Regions from separate parts of the Paenibacillus sp. FW126-R14 genome, predicted to be linked through region 2. Evidence: riboswitches for the same ligand, from Rfam matches in the RefSeq annotation. Region 2 holds a riboswitch; the other holds the start of a gene.
What was found. Region 2 has a riboswitch for FMN ahead of AC3WRW_RS10915 (DMT family transporter). Riboswitches for the same ligand answer to the same signal wherever they lie in the genome.

Region 1 (10,607 bases), on a different contig from region 2:
TTGAAGGAGGCGCACGGCATGAAAGTAATTGTGAAGACAGGACATGACAACGAGAAAGACGATGCGAACGAATCTCAGGAAAAAATGGATAAACTGGCGATCGACGAAGAAGGGAATTTATCTGAATATAATCCCGTTACGGATATGACTCCTGAGGAAAAGGCATTAAAGATTCAAGAAGAGATCCCCGATCATTTAGAAGGAGTCAAAAGAGTGCTGGAAGAGCGCGTCGGGCTGAACCGCAGCTTCGATCTTGTGTTTAGAGAAATGGTGTTCGGCTCTAAACGGGTGGGGGTCTTCTTCTGTAATGGCTTCGCCAAGGATACGGTTCTTACGGACATTTTGACACGTCTCTCTTATGCCAGCGAGGAGAGTGTAACGCACCGTACGCTCGAAACGTTCATGGAGAAGCTAATTCCTCATATTCAAGTAAAGTCCTACAAAAAAATGTCCGAAATCGTGGGGCAAGTTTTGATGGGCGGCACTGCATTCTTCATTGAAGGAGAGACGACGGCACTTGCCGTCGATGTCAAAAGCTATCCGATCCGATCGATAGGCGAGCCTGATTTGGAGCGGGTTGTGCGGGGTTCACGGGACGGTTTCGTGGAAACCTTGCTCTTGAACGTGACCCTCGTCAGGCGAAGAGTGCGAGACGAGCGGTTGAAGCTTGAAATTATGCAAATCGGCAAACGAACCAAAACGGACGTCTGTATCGGATACATCAACGATATCGCAAACGCAGATCTGGTGGATGCCGTAAAGGAGAAAATAAACCAAGTAAAGCTCGACGGACTCCCGCTGGCTGAAAAACAGTTGGAGGAAGCTATCGTCAACAAAGGCTGGAATCCGTATCCGATGGTAAGGTACTCGGAGCGTCCCGACGTTGTATCCGCTCATTTATTGGAAGGTCACGTCTGTCTGTTCGTAGACACTTCTCCGAGCGTCATGATTTTGCCTACGACATTTTTCCACCATGTGCAGCATGCCGAGGAATACCGGCAAACGCCGTTCATCGGCACCTATCTAAGATGGGTGCGGTTTGCCGGCATCATGTCATCCATCTTCCTGCTTCCGCTCTGGTTTATGATGGTGATGGACCCTTCCTTGAAGCCGGCCGGTTTAGAATTCCTCGGGCCGCAGAAAGAAGGGAACCTTCCGCTGCTCGTTCAATTTCTTATCGCCGATATCGGGATCGATTTGATGAGGATGGCCGCGGTCCATACCCCGACCCCGCTGGCCACTGCCATGGGCTTGGTGGCCGCCATTTTGGTAGGCGATATCGCAGTCAAGACAGGCTTGTTCATTAATGAAGTCATCCTGTATCTGGCTCTGGCATCCATTGGAATGTTTGCTACGCCAAGCTATGAATTGGGACTCGCCAACCGCGTCGTCCGGCTGGGTCTGCTCTTGGCCGTCGCGATTTTCCATGTTCCCGGTTTTATCGTCGGATCAACGATTTGGCTGATCCTGCTGGCAACTCGAAAATCGTACAATGCCCCGTACATGTGGCCGATGATTCCTTTTAACGCCAAAAGTTTCTTCGCTATCCTCGTTCGCCAGCCGGTACTGGCAGCCAAAACGCGTTTAAGCCTGACAAAACCGGTTGACGGCACACGTCAACCCAAACCGTAATTGATGCAAAGGACAAGGGATTCTTCTTGTCCTTTTTACGATTAGAGGCAGGAAGGATATTGTCAAATGCGCTTTTCCTATGGTACTTTAAATAGTAATGCGCATTCGGCCGTTAGAGCCGAAAGGTGCAGCAGCAGGTTCAGGGTGAGGGGGAAATGAAGCTATGTTTTTGCATGGTACAAGTAAAATAAACGGTCAAGGTCACCTTGAAATCGGTGGTGTCGATGCAACGAAGCTGGTTGCCGAATATGGCACTCCGTTATATGTGTTTGATGAAGTGCTCGTGCGTGAACGCTGCCGCGAGTTCGTTGATGCGTTCAAAGCATCCGGGTTGAAATTCCAAGTGGCTTACGCCAGCAAAGCGTTCTGCGTAATGGCGATGTGCCGCATTGTGGAAGAAGAGGGAATGTCCCTCGATGTCGTTTCCGACGGCGAATTATATACGGCTCTTCAGGCTGGATTCCCGGCTGAACGGATTCATTTCCATGGCAATAACAAAACAATCGATGAAATCGAAATGGCCATTGATGCGAAAATTGGCTGCTTCGTTGTAGATAACTTTATCGAACTGCAAATGTTGAATGCCATTGCCGGCGAGAAGCGCCAGAAGGTGAAAATTTTACTGCGCATCACGCCTGGCGTTGAGGCGCATACGCATGAATATATTTCTACAGGCCAGACGGATTCCAAGTTCGGTTTCGACCTTGGCAACGGCGCGGCATTCCGTGCGATCGAAGAAGCTTCTCAGTTAAGCAACCTGGAGCTTCTGGGCATTCATTCCCACATCGGTTCGCAAATTTTCGAAGTAGAGGGCTTCCGCTTGGCCGCTGAGAAAATGGCAGGCTTAGCCGTTCAAGTTCGCCAAGAAATCGGCGTCACTTTCAAGGTCATCAACCTTGGCGGCGGCTTCGGCATCCGTTATGTGAGCGAAGATACTCCGCTGCCGGTAGCTGTGTATGTGAAAGCTATTACCGATGCGATCAAAGAGAATTTCGGGCAAAACGAGTATCCGCTGCCTGAGATTTGGGTGGAGCCGGGCCGCAGCATCGTTGGCGATGCAGGAACGACGCTGTACACGGTGGGAACTGCGAAAGAAATTCCTGGCGTACGCAAATACGTCTCCGTCGATGGCGGAATGACGGATAACCCGCGTCCTGCTTTGTATGAGGCGGTGTACGAGGCGATGCTCGCCAACCGTGCGACAGAGGAACCGACTGAAGTCGTATCCATCGCCGGCAAATGCTGTGAGAGCGGCGATATGCTCATCTGGGACGTGAAGCTGCCGCAAGTGAGCACAGGCGATGTGCTTGCCGTCTCGTGTACAGGTGCTTACAACTATGCGATGGCTAGCAACTATAACCGTATCCGTCGTCCAGGCGTTGTTTTCGTGAGCGAAGGCCAAAGCGACCTTGTCGTGAAACGCGAAACGTTCGATAACATCGTCGGCAACGATGTGATACCGGCTAGAATGAAACATGTGAGCAATACGGTATAACAAACAGCCCGGGTTTCCGGGCTGAAAAGGGGCTGTCTTTTAGGTCAGGAATGACCTGGGGGATAGTCTTTTTTTGTTCAATTCCGATGCAAGGCTAGTATGAGTGGAACTATAGTCTTCTATTACGTTGAAAACTGCCAGTTGGCGAAATAGAGGGAACAGTGATCCGTTATTTCCTGATTTCAAGCTGAATTGAGGGGCATTGTGGCAAATAAGGCCCTGCAGTTCCCCCAAGCTTTACAATTCACCCCTTATGGCTGAAAAAGCGTCCTGTAGTTCCCATACGGTAGTCGAGATCAATAAAGCAGTGTTGAAAGTCCGGCATCCGCCAACCGGCTGATCCAATTCAACCTCCGGGTTTGTTATCCGGAAAATAAGCCGTAACATAATCGCGAAAAGCTTGCGCCGCTCGCGATAAGTATCGATTCTGCAACCAGGCAAGCTGAAAGGTGCGCTCGCTTACGGGCTCATGTATGCGAAGCAAGTGGGGCGCATTGTCTTTTCGCGGCGAGGGTGCAGAAGTGACCAAGGAAACGCCCATCCCGGCTTGAACAAGGCTGCTAATGGCTGAAAAGTCATTCACATCGCAAATAATTTTTGGCGTGAACCCGGCTTGTTGGCATAAGGCGTCCGTTTTTTGACGGAAACGATGTCCTTCTTTCATGACGATAAACGCATCCCCGGCGGCTTCATGCAAATGGATGCTCTCGCGACCTATCAGCCGGTGACCAGGTGGAACCGCTAGCCATATTTGCTCCGTCAAAAAGGGAATACTGGCTATTCCTTGGCTTTTAAAGTCCGCAGGCAAGCAATACGTGATCGCGAAGTCCACTTCTCCGCTGAGAAGCAGCTGCATTTTAGACTCCTCGGAGGTTGTTTGGGTCAGTTTAAAATTAGCTGCAGCGTGCTTAGTGGCGAAAGAACCAAAAAGCTCGGAGAAACGGCTGATCGCGGTAGTCGCAATATAAACCTGCCCATGCTCGAGTCCTGCCAAGTCTGCCACCTCACGTTTGCCTTCTTCCAACAAACCAAGAGCTGCGTTCACTTTAGCTAAGAAGACTTTGCCATAAGCATTCAGTTTGATTTGTCTGCCTTGACGGTCAAACAAAGGAGCTCCCAAGTCAGCCTCCAGGCGCGAGATGGTTTTACTAAGAGCTGGCTGTGCGATGCGCAGCAATTCAGCCGCTTTCGTCATATGCTCCAGCTTGGCAACGACTTGAAAATAATACAGCTGCAGCAGCTCCATTCTTATTATCCTCCCTCATTCATATACTTGAAGTTATGTAGATAGACAAAAAGATATATTTCATTTTATGTAAAATACATTCTACAATGGAGGAAAGCAGGTTGCAACCCAGCTATAAATCAGAGAGGGGATCTTCTACATGGACAATTTGAAGATGAAAGGCATTGTGGTGCATGGGCATGGCGGGCCTGAAGTGCTGCAAGTGGAGACGATGGATCGACCGACGCCTGGGGATAAGGAAGTGCTCGTGCGTGTACATGCGGCAGGCGTACTTCCCATCGAATGGAAAATACGTCAAGGATTGTTCAAGCATATGCGCCCAACGACGTTTCCGTATATTCCGGGGTCGGCTATTGCGGGTGTGATTGAAGAAGTGGGTGCCCATGTCACGAAGTTTCAGAAGGGGCAAGAAGTGTTCGGTCGCAGCTCCAATGGCGCTTATGCCGAGTACATCGTCACAGATGTCGAATGGTTAGCGGTTAAACCTTCCGGCATCAGCTTCGCAGAAGCGGCAACAATATCCGGTGGGGCGACGACAGCCTGGCAAGCTTTATTTAACAGTGGAAGCTTGCTTAAAGATCAGCGGGTACTGATTCATGGAGCAGCATGCGGCGTAGGCTCGTTCGCGGTTCAGTTGGCAGCTTGGAAAGGAGCTCATGTCATAGGGACTTGCAGCACGGCAAATGTTGAGCGAGTGAAGACATTGGGAGCTGCACAGGTTATCGATTATACATCGAATAGATTTGAAGAGTTCGCTCAGGGGATGGATCTGGTTTTAGATACAGTTGGCGGTGAAACGCTGGAGCGTTCCTATGCTGTAGTAAAAAAAGGCGGCATGCTCCTCTCCATAGCCGGGCAGCCCTCTCAGGAAAAAGCAAGAGATTTGGGAATTCGGGCTGAATTCTCGAACGCTTTGCTGTCGTCCGAGACGATGGAGGAAATCGCGCGGCTGATGGCAGAAGGGAGTTTGAAAGCAGTCATCGGTCAGACCTATCCGCTTCACGCCGCTTCAGAGGCGCAGCTCCGCAGTCAAACCGGCCACGGGCAGGGAAGAATAGTGCTGAAAATCCAGCCGAGTTTGTGAAATGAAGGTTTTCATAGTAGAATAAGATATTATTGTCTAAAGGAGTGGACCACAATGGCCAAACAAGCAAAAATTAAACTAGCAGGCGGTGGCGAAGTTCTTATCGATCTTTTCGAACAAGACGCGCCTAACACGGTTGCCAACTTTGAAAAATTAGCAAACTCCGGTTTCTACAACGGACTTGTTTTTCATCGCGTAATTCCAGGATTCGTCGCACAAGGCGGTTGTCCATCCGGCACAGGAACTGGCGGCCCAGGCTACCAAATCAACTGTGAAATCAACCCGAACAAACATGAGCGCGGCTCCTTGGCTATGGCTCATGCTGGCAGAAATACTGGTGGAAGCCAATTCTACATTGCTTACCAACCACAGCCTCACCTTGACGGACAACATACCGTTTTCGGTAAAGTTTCCAAAGGTATGGAACTGGTCGATGCTTTCAAAGGCAGAGATTTGATGGAAAAAGTTGAAGTTGTAGAAGTATAATTTTTTGCATATAAGAAGAACCTGCTGATCGTGGTCAGCGGGTTCTTTTTTTGTCTTTTACCGGTCCATAGACAAAAAAGACCTTGCTTTTTCAATGACTGAGTGATAAATTTTTCATAAGTTACTTTTCATATGTGTGCAAACCTTCGGGGCGTGGTGAAATTCCACACCGGCGGTGATTCGACTGCAGGCTTATTGGCCTGCTGACGATTAGTCCGTGACCCGTTTTGAAGCTAGCGGTACCTGACATACAGCTTCGCTACGGCTGACCCGGTGAGAGTCCGGGACCGACAGTATAGTCTGGATGGGAGAAGGAAAACGCGAACATGAGATTCGCTGTGCATACTTGTTCATTTTTTCACGAGAACAAAAATTCGGCAGGTCTGTGCTTTGGCACAAATTCGCCGTGCTTGTTTGATTTGATCAAAAATGCAACAAGTTTGGATGGCTGAAGCTTATTCGTGCTACCTAAACAATCTCTGGCCCCTATCCGATATGCGGAGGGGTCTTTTTGCATTCTATATTAACTGGGCTTGGGAAGGCGGTGAACACACATGCATGTCTTGAATGATGAAGCTTATATGAGGCTTGCTCTACAGATGGCCGGGAGCGCTCTTGGTCAAACAGGGATTAATCCGGTTGTAGGATGCGTTCTGGTGAAAGAGGGACGCATCGTTGGGATGGGGGCGCATCTCAAGCGCGGACATGGCCATGCTGAGGTTCTTGCCTTGCAGATGGCCGGCGAGGAAGCCAGAGGCAGCACGGCTTACGTCACACTGGAGCCGTGCAGTCACTTCGGCAAGACGCCGCCCTGCAGCGACCGTCTCATCGAAGCGGGCGTTGCCCGCGTTGTCGTTGCCGGCACCGACCCGAACCCGCAGGTTGCGGGCAGCGGCATCGCCAAACTGCGTGCGCATGGCCTCGACGTGACCGTCGGGCTGCTGGCGGAGGAAGCCTCGGCGATGAACGAGGCGTTCAACAAATATATCGTCACGCGCCTGCCCTTCGTGACGATGAAGACGGCCAGCACGCTGGATGGCCGGATCGCTTCCAAAACAGGCGACAGCAAGTGGATCACGTCGCCTGCATCGCGCGCTTTCGTGCATACCCTGCGCCATCGGCACCAGGGGATCATGGTCGGCGTCGACACCGTCATCGCCGACGATCCGCTCCTAAGCGCGCGCGGCGACGTACCGGCTGTGCAGCCGGTACGGATCGTCGCGGACTCGCGCTTGCGAGTCCCGCTGGGCGCCCGGGTGCTCACGGAGCAGGATCGTCAGCCGACGATCCTGCCCGCGACCGCACAGGCGCCCGCAGAGCGGCGTGCCGCGCTGGAAGCGCGCGGCATCACGGTCCTCACCTGCGGGGACGGCCCGCAGGTGGATCTGACGCTCGCCATGCAGCAGCTCGGCGAGCGCGAGATCGGCTCCATCCTCCTGGAGGGTGGAGGCCGGCTGAACGGCGCCATGCTGGAGCGGCGCCTGCTGGATAAGCTGGTGCTGATGTTTGCGCCGAAGATTATCGGCGGCGGGCAGGCAGCACCGGTGAACATCGCCTTCGAAGGCTTCGCGAAGATGGATGAGGCAATAATGCTCGACCGGCTCAAGGTCGAGCAATTCGGACCGGATGTATGCTTAACCGGCTATCCGGTGTATAAGAGCTGACGAATGGAGGGCTGTCATGTTTACCGGCATTATTGAAGAAATCGGCCACATGCGCCGCATTCATAGCGCAGGTCAAGCGATGGTGCTGACCATCGGTGCGAGGAAAGTGCTTGAAGATATTCATCTGGGTGACAGCATCGCGGTGAATGGCGTCTGTCTGACGGTCATTTCCTTCGATAGCGACTCTTTCTCCGTAGACGTTATGCCGGAAACTTACCGGAAGACGAACCTGCGCAAGCTGCAAGCCGGCACCCGCGTGAATTTGGAGCGGGCTATGGCAGCGAACGGCCGGTTCGGCGGTCACATCGTGCAAGGTCACGTGGATGCTACGGCGACGATCTTGTCCCGCATCCCTGAAGAAAATGCGGTGGTTTACCGGTTCGAACCGGAAAACAAGAATATTTTCCGGTATATTATCGGTGGCGGATCGATCACGATCGATGGCATCTCGCTAACCGTTGTCGACGTCACGGATCGTGACGTAGCGGTTTCCATTATCCCGCATACGCTCGCTCAAACCGTCCTGCATGACAAAAAAGCAGGGGATACGGTCAACATGGAATGCGATGTTTTGGGCAAATATATGGAGCGGCTGTTAAAGTTCGGTCCTGTTGAAGCATCGGAAGGAAGCGGCAAAAAGCAGAGTACGCTATCGGCCAGCTTTCTGGCTGATCATGGCTTTATGTAGAAGCAAGTCAGTTTTTGTTAGGAGAGGTGAATATGACACAAATACGATTCAGTACCATTGAAGAGGCATTGAAGGATCTCAGTTTAGGGAAAGTCATTATTGCGGTGGATGACGAAGATCGTGAAAACGAAGGTGATTTCATCGCGCTGGCGGATAAAACGACACCGGAAGTCATCAACTTCATGATTAAGGAAGGCCGAGGGCTCGTATGCACGCCGATTACGGAAGAGCGGGCCAAGGAGCTCGATTTGCCGCCGATGGTTGCCCGGAATACGGATTATCATGGCACCGCCTTTACGGTTTCTGTGGATCATGTAGATACCAGCACGGGAATTTCCGCGCATGAGCGTTCACGAACCGTGATGGGCTTGATTGATCCCCTTACGAAACCGCAGGATTTCCGCAGACCTGGCCACATATTCCCGTTGATTGCCAAAAAGGGCGGCGTACTCCGCCGGGCCGGACATACGGAAGCAGCCGTTGATTTAGCTGTTCTATGCGGTTCCTATCCGGCAGCTGTCATCTGCGAAGTCATTAAGGAAGACGGGACGATGGCCCGGGTTCCGGATCTGATGGAAATCGCGGAGAAACATGATTTGTGCATCATTACCATTCAAGATCTGATTCACTATCGCAATCAGCAGGAAAAGCTGGTTGAGCGCGAAGTCGAGATTAAGCTTCCAACGGATTTCGGCACCTTCAAAGCGATAGCCTACACGAATCAGCTTGATAATAAAGAGCATGTCGCCCTTGTTAAAGGGGAGATTGACCCTTCTAAGCCTACTCTGGTGCGCGTTCATTCGGAGTGTTTGACCGGAGATGTTTTCCATTCTCACCGTTGTGATTGCGGGCCGCAGCTCGATGCCGCATTAAAACAGATTGATGAAGAGGGCAATGGTGTATTATTATATATGCGTCAGGAAGGCCGCGGAATCGGTTTAATCAACAAATTGAAAGCTTACGCGCTTCAGGAGCAGGGATTCGACACCGTAGAGGCGAATATTAAGCTTGGCTTCGCTCCGGATCTTCGTGATTACGGAATTGGCGCGCAAATTTTGAAAGATCTGGGCATTACGCAGCTTCGCCTACTGACGAACAACCCGCGCAAAATTAAAGGGCTGGAAGGCTACGGCCTTGAAGTCGTTGAGCGCGTTCCGATTCAAATGGACAGCAAAGCGGACAACCTGAATTATTTGCAAACGAAAAAGCAGAAGCTTGGCCATATGCTGAGTTTCCACGATTCCGGCAGCGGGATCTGAAAGACATTACACGAATAACTGTTTTCATATAGAAAGGGAGAATCCTACCATGGCTACAATTTATGAAGGACATTTAGTATCTCAGAATTTAAAATATGGGATTGTCGTAGGCCGGTTCAATGAGTTTATTACATCCAAATTGCTTGGAGGCGCACAAGACGCTCTAAAACGTCACGGCGTGCAGGACAATGAAGTTGATATTGCTTGGGTACCGGGCGCATTCGAACTTCCTCTCATCGCTCAAAAAATGGCGGAAAGCGGGAAATATGACGCTGTTATTACCCTTGGCGCCGTCATTCGCGGATCAACGCCTCACTTTGATTACGTGTGCAGCGAAGTTGCAAAAGGCGTGTCGGCGATTAACTTGAAAACAGGCGTACCTACGATTTTCGGCGTGCTGACGACGGATTCCATCGAACAAGCCGTTGAGCGTGCAGGTACGAAAGCTGGAAACAAAGGCTGGGAAGCGGCAGTAACGGCGATTGAAATGGCGAATTTGACGAAGCAATTCTCTTCCTAATGCTTTCTTATTATCATCTGGAAACACTGCTGCCCAGGCTGGTCGCTTTTCTGATCGCTATGACGCTCCATGATGCAGCGCATGCAGGAGCGGCTTGGCTGCTCGGAGACCGGACGGCCCGGGACGGCAAACGATTATCGCTTAACCCCTTGGTACATCTAGATGCCTTGGGGTTGGCTATGATTGTTTTCGGACCGTATGGCTGGTCGAAGAAAATGCCGGTTGAGGCTTTGAATTTTAAGAGGCCGAAGCTGTATAATACACTTGTGTATGCAGTCGGCCCTTTTACTAATCTGCTGCTCGCTTTGTTCTTCTGGTGGCTCTATTTCTTTCTACCTTCCTTGATGGCAGGAGGAGCATCCGAGTCGATCGCTGTTGAACAGTGGCGAGTCTATTTGCAGTACGGCGTTATTGTAAATCTCATGATTTGTTTGATACATATATTGCCGCTGTATCCGCTCGATGGTTGGTATATATTGAAAGGCCTTGTTCCTTCTGCAAATAAACGTTGGATGGACCGCAATCAGCTTTAT
Region 2 (10,607 bases):
TGCAGGAACATTTTTTGGTTAACCAGCGGTGTGCCGTTGTCTGCCAAGGATTTGGCCGTAATGAGCGGCTTGATGACGGACGGTCCCCCCATGACGGCGCAAATGCGCAGTCCGGGCGCGATGTATTTACTGAAGCTGCGGAGATAGACGACCCAGCCTTCGGTATCGTAAGTCAACATCGGCTGAGGTGGCGGTTGATTCAAGTACATCTCGTGGATCGCATCATCTTCAATCAGCAAGCAGCGGTACCGTTCCGCCAGTTCAACCAGCAGCTTGCGCTGCGCCGCGGGGACGGTAAACCCTGTCGGGTTATGAAACGTAGGATTCATATAAAATATTCGCGGCTTGTGCTTCTGCATAAGCTTCTCGACAACCGCCAAGTCATAGCCTTCCGGGGTGATCTCGACAGGAATAAGCCGCGCCCCGTGCTGGCGGAAAATATCGAGCGCAGCACTATACGTCGGCCGCTCAACCAAGACCGGATCCATCGGCCGGATATAGATTCTTGCCAGCAGGTCAATCGCCTGCTGGCCGCCCGTCGTAATCAGAATATCGCTGATCGTCAGCCGGAGATGATGATGCCGGACCATGTAACGGCACAAGTATTCCCGAAGTTCTTCATCCCCTTGGGCGCTGGAGTAAGTGCCCATGAGCTTCGGATAGATGTCGAAAACCTTCTTCACATGTTCGGACAGAAAAAGGTTCGGCAGCAAGTTAGGATCGATCAAAGCTTGCGAAAATTGATATTCGACAGGGATCTGTTGAATTTCTGACAACGCGTTTCGTAAAGTGCCGGACGCAGGGAGCGAACGAGGGCTTTCCCCATGCTCATGAAGAGCTTGTTCCTCCGATTTGCAGGGACTTACGTAGTAGCCGGATTTCTCCTTCACGTAGGCTCTCTCATTTTGTTTCAGCAGTTGGTAAGCCCGAAAAACAGTCAGCCTGTGTACCTGAAGCTCTTGGGCGAGAAGCCGGATGGAGGGGAGCTTGTCATGTGCTTGCCACTCGCCGCGATCCATGCGGGTAACGATATACTCATAAGCCTGTCTGAATAGCAGGTTAGCTTGTGTTCCGCCGGATGACCTTGTAGGCTTCATCATATTCGCTCCTTTCTTACGCTATTATAAAGCAATCAATGGAAATCTGTTCTGCCATAATGCATCTGTTCTGTCCTTTACCTTGTATGATACATACCAAGAGGGGGAACAGTCATGATTATTTTTAATTATTTGCTTGTATGTCTTATTTTTGGCACGACGTTTTTGGCGATTAAGGTAGGGGTAGACGCTTCTGCGCCGCCTTTCTTCTCGGCGGGTTTGAGATTTTTCATAGCGGGCCTGCTTTTGTTCGGTTGGTTGATGTGGAAGAAAAAAGCTTCGTTATCCTTGCTATTCCGCAAAGAAATGCTGCTTACAGGGATCGGCTTGACGTTCGGAACGTTCTCCACCTTGTACTGGGCCGAGCAATATGTATCATCCGGGATAGCCGCCGTTCTATCGGCTACAGGGCCGATTATGATCCTCATGCTGCAAACCTTCGTGCTGCGGCTGAAAACGACGGCGCTCTCCGTATTCGGCTGCATCCTCGGCTTCGCAGGCATCGTTGTTCTGCTGCTTCCGCAGCTTGCTGTATCCGGGAATATCGTTTGGGTGATCGGCTGCGCGGCGATTTTGATCGGTGAGCTGTGCTATTGCTGCGGCGCCCTGTACTCCAAACGCGTCATTCAGCAATTCTCTGAGGCATCGCCAATCGCGCTGAATGCAGCCCAGATGATTTGCGGCGGCTTGCTGCTGTTGATTCTGTCATTTTTCACAGAACAGGTGAACGTCCAAAGCCTATTCTCTCCAAAAGCGGCCGGCTCCTTGCTGTATTTAATCGTGATCGGCTCGATGGTGGGACACAGTCTGTTCTATTGGTTGGTAGCTAAAACAAATCCGGTCTTCCCGGCAACTTGGCTGTATATATCTCCGCTGATTGCCTTGGCCGTCGGGGTTGTCTTTTATGGAGAGACTATCACTTGGGTAACGGCTGCGGGTGTGGTTATCGTTATTACAGGAACGGTTTGCGCGAATTTGGTCAGTTTGAAACAGTTGATGCAGCGACGGAAAACGGTGTAGACGGCAGTAGGCGGCAGTACATTTTTCAAATTGCTATCGGTTTCAGGCGGAAAAAGGTATTGCCAGTCAAACTGTAACATGATAAGATACACTTCAATAGAAATTGAACCTTCGGGGCAGGGTGAAATCCCCTACCGGCGGTGAGGATACGTGCGTATGTATCTCAAGCCCGCGACTCCCGGCCTGTCAGGCCGGGACTGACTTGGTGGAATTCCAAGGCCGACGGTTAAAGTCCGGATGGGAGAAGGTGAATGACAGCTTGTCAAAAACTTATGTTTTTGGCAGGTCTGTTTGTCAATGCCCCTGCTGATCGACTAGCGGGGGCATTGTCTCTTTTCAGAGGGTTCAATTCAAAATTCCTTAGGAGGTTTTTGAATTGGAAAATGCATTTAAGTTTGGAGCCAAGCGTGCGAGTGTAACTTCGACGCGCTGGAGCGGGATCAGCGGGGTTTGGTATGTGGCGCTTGGAGCTACGCTCTGGGGGCTCGATCCGCTCTTTCGGATCTTGTTGTTGAAAAGCTTTACCTCGGCGCAAATCGTGTTTATCGAGCATTTGCTTCTCGCTTGTTATGCGCTGCCGGTGCTGGTGAAGTACCGCAAGACCTTAGCCGGCAAGCTGACGCTTGCGGTCATTGGCGCGTTGCTGTTCATCTCATGGGGTGGATCGGCGATCGCCACCATTTTGTTCACGGCCGCGTTCGCGCACGGCAATGCAAACGCGATCCTGCTGCTGCAGAAATTGCAGCCTTTATTTGCGATCATTTTGGCCCGGCTGATGCTCAAAGAGACGCTGCCATCCAAATTTTTCGCGTACATTGTCGTGGCGCTTCTTGGCACGTACCTGCTGACCTTCGGCTTCTCATCGCCGGAAATGGGCCTCAAGGATTTAGGCACCGTCAGCTGCCTGTTCTCCATATTGGCTGCGGTCCTATGGGGCGGCTCGACGGTCATGGGCAAGTTCCTGCTGCAGAAAAAGTTGGATTTCCCCGTCGTAACATCGCTGCGCTTCCTGCTGGCCATTCCCTTGCTGACCGTGGTGCTTCTGGCGAGCGGCGATGTCTGGCACGTGACCGGAACGGGAGGCGGACTGACGCTTATCGCGGTGAACTTGCTGTTCCAGGCGTTTTTCCCGGGCCTGCTCTCTATGCTCTTGTATTATAAGGGGTTGTCCTCGACCAAGGCGTTCTTCGCAACGCTCGCGGAACTCGCTTTCCCGGCGGTTGGCGTCTTCATGAACTGGCTTGTCTTCGGGCAAAAGCTGACCTTAGGCCAGCTTGCCGGCTTCATCCTGATTTGGCTCACCCTGTGGGCGATGGGTCGCAGCCAGAGAAGGGTAGCGGCTTAATGTAGGTGAAACGGAGAGAGCTGTACGGTCAAGGACTGTCCCATAAATAGATGGAAAATCTCCCTCTAAATGGCTCGGATGATGATCCTTAAGAGGAAATATATGGAAAAACTCCCGTTAATTTGACCGGATTTCGTGAATTCTCATGAAATCGGTGCAAATAGTGGGAGTTTTTCCTGCTTATTGGAGCTGACAAGCTTCTGCTCTCCATTTAGAGGGAGTTTAGTTTCTCCCTTTATTTTACTCACAGAAGCATAAGAACCCTACAATCCCCCTCAAGAAACCTTCGGCGTCTTAAGTTTACCGTCCGTGTGCGCCTCTCCGCGCTCAATATAGAACGAAACCCCGCCCGGCTCGTTCGCGGCACGCACGTTCATCCCGTGATGATCCATGATCTGCTTCACGATGGCAAGACCGAGCCCGAACTGGCCGTCGCCGCCCGAGCGGAAGGGCTCGAAGAGGCTGTCCGCGATGGCCTGATCCAAGGGCGGCCCATCGTTGCTAATCTGAAGCTGCGAGAAGCCGGCCGCAGCATCCTTGTCCCCGCTGCCGGATACCGCCGTGGCGATAATGCGAATGCCGCTTTGGGCATAGCGCAGCTGGTTGTCGAGCATATTTTCCAAGGCAATTTTCCATTGATCAGGATCGCCATGCAAGGTGGCAGGGGAGAGCTCCATGTCCCATTTGATGTCAGGCCGGCGATAGCGCAGCCGCTCAACGACATCTTCGATGACCGCAGTCATCTCAAAAGAACGGAAAGGCTTCTCTCTCGCCGTGACATAATTCAGCTTATTGAGCAGCAGCAGATCGCGAATCCGCTTTTCGAGGCGCTCGCCTTCCTTCAAAATTACACCTAAACTCTCGCTCAACGTTCCTTTCGGGAAAACACCGTCAAGAATGGACTGCGCATAGCTGCGGATGACCATAACCGGAGTTTTCAGCTCGTGAGAAGTGTGCTGCAGGAAAAATTGCTGCGCCCGATCCTGGCGCACAAGACGCTCCCGCATCGCTTCAATCGCTTTGGCCAGACGCCCGACCTCATCCTTGCGTTTTGTTTCGATCGGTTCATGCCAATCGCGTTCAGCCATGCGCCCGACGTGGCGCTCCATCTGAACAAGAGGACGCGTGAAGTAACGGGCGATGATCAGGCAAGGCAGCCAGGAAATCACAATGAGTCCGACCATCATCAGCATGAGTCTTCCGAACATGGTCATAACCAGGTCGTTGCGGTAATTTCCCCAAGCGTAGGAGACGATGAAACTGGGCTGACCTTGAACGGTTTCTTTGCGAATTACATAGAAAATACTTTTGTTATCAATGCTGGTTGTGTACTTGGCAACGGGCAGCTTTTGGGCGAATGCATCCTGCTCCATGGCTTGCATGAAGGGCTCGCCGCTTGTAACAGCTTGACTAAGCGTCTGAGCCTCTTGGGTTCCGCTAATCGTAAAATGCCGGATGGCCGGAGCGCTCAGAGTTGCTGTGAAGGGAGCCATCACCCGGGTTGCGATGGAGGCTTCCAAGGGAATAACGGGCATTGCGCTGCTGGTCTCGGTTCTCTCGACATCTGATAATGCTTCCACTTTGGAAACATAAAGCGTTGACGAAGCGGCAGGAACTAACGGCTTTACATCCGTCCTGATATCTGTGGTTGGAGCCGTTTGTATCGCTGTTCCCGCTTTTGTCGTCAGGGAGATGGTCGGTGCTGCCATTGTAGTTGCTTCCATATGAAGTCCGCTCTGTGTATCAAGCAAAATATCGTACAGCTGCTCCGTAAAAAATCCCTTCAGTGTCCAAGGCAGCAGAACGGCAAGCAGTGTAAAAATGAGCAGCGTTAACGCTGCGAATGCTCCCCAAAGCTTCACGGCGAGCGGCCATTGTCCTAATCGCAGACTCATGATTTCACCATCCTATATCCGTATCCATATACGGTTTCTAAACGCAGCTCCGGCAGCTTGCGGCGAAGTCTTCGTACCAAATCATCAACAACCCGATCTGTCCCGAAATAGTCGATCCCCCAGACAGCCCGGAGCACTTGTTCACGCTCCAACACTTGTCCGTGATGGCTCACCAGGTAAAGCAGCAGCTCAAACTCCTTGGAGGTAAGCTCCACTTTGCTTCCATCCTCTGTCGTCACCGTACGAGCCTGTTCATCGATCAAATACGGAGCTATATTCAGCTTCGTACGGCGCTCAAGCAGTGCGGACGCCATGCCGGAGGCATGTACGGCGTAGACCCGTTCCAGCAGCTTGCGCGTACGAATGACGAGCTCGCGAGGCAGAAACGGCTTGGCCAAGTAGTCGTCGCTGCCCAGCTCAAGGCCAATGATCCGGTCGATATCCGCGTCCCGCGCCGATATGAAAATCACGGGCTGGGCCGGCTGATCCGCCTTAATTTCGCGCATTAATTGATAGCCGTCAACACCCGGCAGCATAATATCGAGGACCCACAAGTCCGGCCGCTCGGATATGGCGGATCTTGCCGAGGTCCCGTCAGCGAACGAACGCACTTGCCACCCCTCTTTCTCCAAATAGGCGGCAAGCACGCCCCTAAGATGCTCTTCGTCTTCCACTAAATAGATGCGATACATGAATGCTTCTCCTTCTTTCTGCATGGCGATAGGGAAAAGGCGGACCCGTTCGCAGAATATGCGTTCGGTCCACCGGAAAGTGCAGATTTCTTTTATCTATATGAACTATTTGGCTTCTTCTACTTTTTCCATTGCTTTTTGATCGTCGGCTTTGGCCGCGTGTTCTTTCATTGTTTTCGCGATAGTGCGCAGCGATTCTGTTTCCTTTTTGTAGTCGGCAAGCAGCTCAGGCAGCAAGCTTTGAATTGCGGATGCATCGTCGGCTTCAACGGCTTCCGCAAGCTTTTGCTGGCGTTTGGATGCTTCGGACGGCTCCGCTTTCATTATATCACCAGAGATAGCTGCCTCAAGTGGAAGTGCTTGGATGGTGGCTGTAGCCGTCGCATCATCTTTGATAATGGTCATTGTCCGTAGTTCTTTGCCTGGGACCCCTTGAGTTCCTTCTCCAGCAGGTAGAGCGGGAGCAGACTCAAGATTGAACGATTTTGTTTCGGAACCGCTTGGTGAGACTGGCGGAACAGCAACTGTGCCTTTAATCAACGTTCTCGTGGTAAAAGCAGGCTTCGGCATCTCGTTCTCGGCTTGCTTGCGATCCTCTAAGGCTTGCTTCCATTCGTTCAAGCTCTCAGGAGCATAGGTGCTGACCAGCAGTTTCAAGTAGTTCCGCTCATGAGCAGGCTGCAGCAGGAGACCTGAGCTTGTGCGCAGTTGAACCGCACTGACTGCCGTCACCGGCGCGGCTGATGTTACCGCGATTGTTGGTTTGGCCTCTGATGACGTAGCGTCAGCCGCAGAAGCGCCTCCGACAGCTCCGAATGCCATTGTAACCATGAAAGCTAGCAGACTAGCTTGACTTGCGCGACGTTTCCATTGTGTTTTCATTTTAGAAAACTCCTCTCAATTTAGGTTATGTAGGTGAGTGTCTCTCCCTTACAACTTAACTTTACCCCAAGAATATGGACATCTTATCGCAACATTGTGGGAAATTATGTGTAAAAGAATCCGATTGGAATTCGTCCAATGAAAACCGGGGCACCTAAATGAAATGGCGAAAATGTAGTACACTGTATGCTGGAACATAAGGGAACAGGGGGTGTCAACATGAAAGAAGTTCTGTTAGGGCTGGAGGAAAGCTTCACTAAGCTGCCCGCAGAAATCGTATTCGAGAAGAATTTGTATTGGCTAATTCAAGCGGAGGACGGGGCTGCGTACCGGCTCGTTTCAAGCAGATGCCCGCATGCCGGCGCGATTGTGGAGGCTGAAAAAGGGGAGTTCGTGTGCCCGATGCACGGCTGGACCTTTGATTTGCACTCGGGAGCTTGCCTCAACGTGCCGACAAAAAGCCTAATCGGCTATGACGTTGTGGTCAAAGACGGCCAGCTTTTTGCTCACTTGTAAAAAAGAAAAGGACCTGCCTTTATCCGGGGAACGGATGAAGAGGGTCCTTTTTTCAATAAGGCCAGGGCGCATCTATTGATGCCAGAGGTAGAGAAGCGTGCGATTAACGATATAAATCAACGCAAATGCAACAGCAAGAGAAGTCTTGCCGGCTGAGTAAAGGGCGATGATGGCGATGGCGAAGACGGCGAGCTCAAGGATAAAGGGCAAGGGCTGAGCCATGGGAATGGAAGCTTTGGGAGACAGAAACAGGCCCCAAATGACCGCGGCAGCAAGCGGTGTGCCAATGCCCAGAACAATTTTGAGCAGCATGCTTTTATCACCGTGAAAACCCCAGTAGCCCAGGGAAGCAAGGAGGCAGAGCTCCAACAGAAACCGTATGCCCAGGTTGGCAGCTTGCAGTACATTCATCATAAGATAACATCCTCCGTTTTCGTAAGCTAACTATAATAGTATAATAACTAATAACATTAGTTTATGCAAGAAAGATTTTACACAGCACAAAAAAAGACCTGCCCGTCAATCCAACGCTGGATTCGGGGCCGGTCCTACTTATAAATTCAAGTGAAGCTTACGTGTGTTCAGCATACCTTCCAGACCGGTAGGGTCCTGACTTACTTTGTATTGCACAAACGCTTCCGCGGATTCCGACGTACGGATACGGAGCGGTTTGGGGTCCATATCCATGAGCTTCATCATGACTTCAGCGACTGACTCCGACGTTTGGGGCACGGAATTTCGCTTGGAGAAGGCGTCTAAATACTGGGTGATGATCGGTTTATATTCATCCTCCAGGATGCCTCCGGTTTTTTGTACATGTGATAGGACGGTTTGGTTAAAATTAGTTGCGATCGCTCCGGGCTCAAGCAGCGTGACATCGATATTGAACGTTGGCTTGTAGTAGGTGGCCAGGCTTTCCAACAAGCCTTCCACGGCGAATTTTGCCGCACAGTAGATTTCATTGAAGGGCTGCCCGACCAAGCCTCCGACACTGGTTGTCGCAACCAAATGCCCGGCATCCGACTTGCGTAAAAGCGGCAGTCCCGCCCGGATCGTATGCATAACCCCATACACATTCGTATCGAAAACGTTATGAATCTCATCCATCGTTGCTTGGCCTAAAGCTCTTAGGAAGCCAAAGCCGGCATTGCAGAACAGAACATCGAGGCGGCCGTGGCTGCTGTCGATTGCGGCAAAAGCCTTTTCCAGCGACTCAGGGCTTGTTACTTCCATTTCCATAAAATGAAGATTTGCATGGTGCGCATGCAGCTCCCGGTCACGCTCCACATTGCGTGTTCCGGCGTAAACCGTCCATCCTGACTCGGCAAATTTCAGGGCGGTAGCCAAGCCGATGCCGGAGGAAGCGCCAGTAATTGCGATAATTTTACTCATCTTTCACCACTCCAAATGTTAATGTTATAAACTGTTTAATATCTATACAGTATAAGGAATTAACCAAATAGTCAAGTCATTAAAAAAATCCCAACGCAAACCGGTCGGGATCTTTGAATTATAGCGGCAGTTTCTCCAGAAGCTGCTTAAGCTGCGCAAGCTCCTCTTCGTTATAGGGCGTGAAGAGCTGTTCGATTTTGTTATTATACGCCTGCAGGATGTCGTTTATGAGCGTATTTCCTTTGTCCGTTAATTGAATCAGAAGGCTTCTGCGGCTGGTCGGATGAGGCTTGCGAATAACAAGCTCCTGCTCTTCGAGCTTATCCAGCAGCTGGGTAATCGCTCCGCGGGTCAGACCGAATTCGTTCGCAATATCCACGGCGATGCAGTCCGGATGCTTGCGAAGAAATTCCAAGGCATACATCATGACCGGAGAAATGTGAAAAGGGGGAAGCACCTGCGTCAAATAAGAAGAGAGGGCATTCTTAATTTCGCGAAATTTATATGTGATGATGAGATCGTTGTCCATAGGATAGCCGCCCTTTTTGTTTAGTTTCTATACATTATAGCAAGGGTAGATCAGGGATCCAAGTCTTTCCGAGGCAAAAAAAGAGACCCACAGCAACGGGCTGTGAGTCTTAAGTCTATATATTTTAAAGGGGGGTTGAGACTTATTATAGGCCTAGTTCATTAAAAGCAGATGAAAATCATATTTCATTTTCATTACATTTTTGCTAGTGATAAAATAAAAGCATCAACGCAGAGCGGAGGAACGCTTTTGAAGCAATATTCGATGCGATCGCATTTGACGGTCACTTTCGCGATTATGGCGATGATTCCGATCCTGATTCTCGGCACCTTTCAGGTTTCCCAAATTACGCATATTACCCAGGAGTCCAATCGGAATCAGCAGATGACGACTTACCGGCTTGGCGATGCCGTGCAGGATTATATGTACTACCACCGCAATGCCGTCGAAACGCTGGCAGCCACGATTACCGCCTCGGATGCGGCCTTTCGGACGCCAGAGAGCTTGAAGTTGAAGCTGCAATCCTTGCAGCAAAATTTGGCGGGCTTCACAGGTATTTATGTTGTCGACCCCAATGGCTTCATCAAAGCCGCGCATACCACAGCGAATGATTCGCTGATAGGCGCCGACGTGAAGGACCGGGATTACACCAAGCGGGTGCAAGCCGCGCAAAACACCATCATTTCCTCGCTCTTTCGCGGACCGGAGGGGCAGAATCTGCCTTCTGTCGCTATTGCTGTGCCGATCTATAAAGGGAATAAGCAGTGGGATGGCTTCGTACTGGCCGTTCTGGAGCTTGCGCCGATCAAGGAGCTCGTAACGAAATACGACTACGGGAAAGAAGCGTATCCTGTGGTGCTGGATCATGCGGGCAAGCCTGTTTATCATCCGAACGGGACGTTGACCGAATCGTTGGCGGATTTATCGAAGGAGCCTGTCGTTGCAGATGCACGGGCTCAGCGTCAGGGCGAAGGGACCTATGTGCTAAGCAACTCTGCTCAAAAAGAGCTCATCACCTACAAGGTCATTCCCGAAATCGATTGGATTGTATGGGTGAGCAAGTCCAAAGCAGCAGTCAATGCCGCTTTCACCGAATCGCTGAGCATTACCATTTTGCTATTAGTAGTGACGCTCTTTTTGACGGTACTGCTCGGCAGTTTTTTGGCCAAAAGATTGAACGGAACCATTCACGCCCTAGTCGGATACACGCAGCGGCTGGCTGGAGGCACTTTCGTAGAG

Region 1: another riboswitch for FMN. It lies ahead of ribD (bifunctional diaminohydroxyphosphoribosylaminopyrimidine deaminase/5-amino-6-(5-phosphoribosylamino)uracil reductase RibD); the one in region 2 lies ahead of AC3WRW_RS10915 (DMT family transporter).

The regions. Positions count from the first base shown of each region.
Region 1 covers NZ_JBYTBS010000053.1:6,267-16,873, reverse strand. The annotation lists gene AC3WRW_RS25910 (spore germination protein) at 19-1,632, shown strand; gene lysA (diaminopimelate decarboxylase) at 1,796-3,127, shown strand; gene AC3WRW_RS25900 (LysR family transcriptional regulator) at 3,474-4,373, opposite strand; gene AC3WRW_RS25895 (NADP-dependent oxidoreductase) at 4,513-5,457, shown strand; gene AC3WRW_RS25890 (peptidylprolyl isomerase) at 5,512-5,943, shown strand; FMN riboswitch at 6,082-6,263, shown strand; gene ribD (bifunctional diaminohydroxyphosphoribosylaminopyrimidine deaminase/5-amino-6-(5-phosphoribosylamino)uracil reductase RibD) at 6,498-7,607, shown strand; gene ribE (riboflavin synthase) at 7,624-8,295, shown strand; gene AC3WRW_RS25875 (bifunctional 3,4-dihydroxy-2-butanone-4-phosphate synthase/GTP cyclohydrolase II) at 8,328-9,554, shown strand; gene ribH (6,7-dimethyl-8-ribityllumazine synthase) at 9,604-10,074, shown strand; gene AC3WRW_RS25865 (site-2 protease family protein) at 10,074-10,607, shown strand, end outside.
Region 2 covers NZ_JBYTBS010000012.1:28,359-38,965, reverse strand. The annotation lists gene AC3WRW_RS10925 (aminotransferase-like domain-containing protein) at 1-1,097, opposite strand, end outside; gene AC3WRW_RS10920 (DMT family transporter) at 1,212-2,117, shown strand; FMN riboswitch at 2,221-2,370, shown strand; gene AC3WRW_RS10915 (DMT family transporter) at 2,557-3,462, shown strand; gene AC3WRW_RS10910 (sensor histidine kinase) at 3,738-5,357, opposite strand; gene AC3WRW_RS10905 (response regulator transcription factor) at 5,354-6,049, opposite strand; gene AC3WRW_RS10900 (hypothetical protein) at 6,155-6,931, opposite strand; gene AC3WRW_RS10895 (Rieske (2Fe-2S) protein) at 7,151-7,447, shown strand; gene AC3WRW_RS10890 (YrdB family protein) at 7,520-7,861, opposite strand; gene AC3WRW_RS10885 (SDR family oxidoreductase) at 8,000-8,839, opposite strand; gene AC3WRW_RS10880 (MarR family winged helix-turn-helix transcriptional regulator) at 8,958-9,368, opposite strand; gene AC3WRW_RS10875 (sensor histidine kinase) at 9,618-10,607, shown strand, end outside.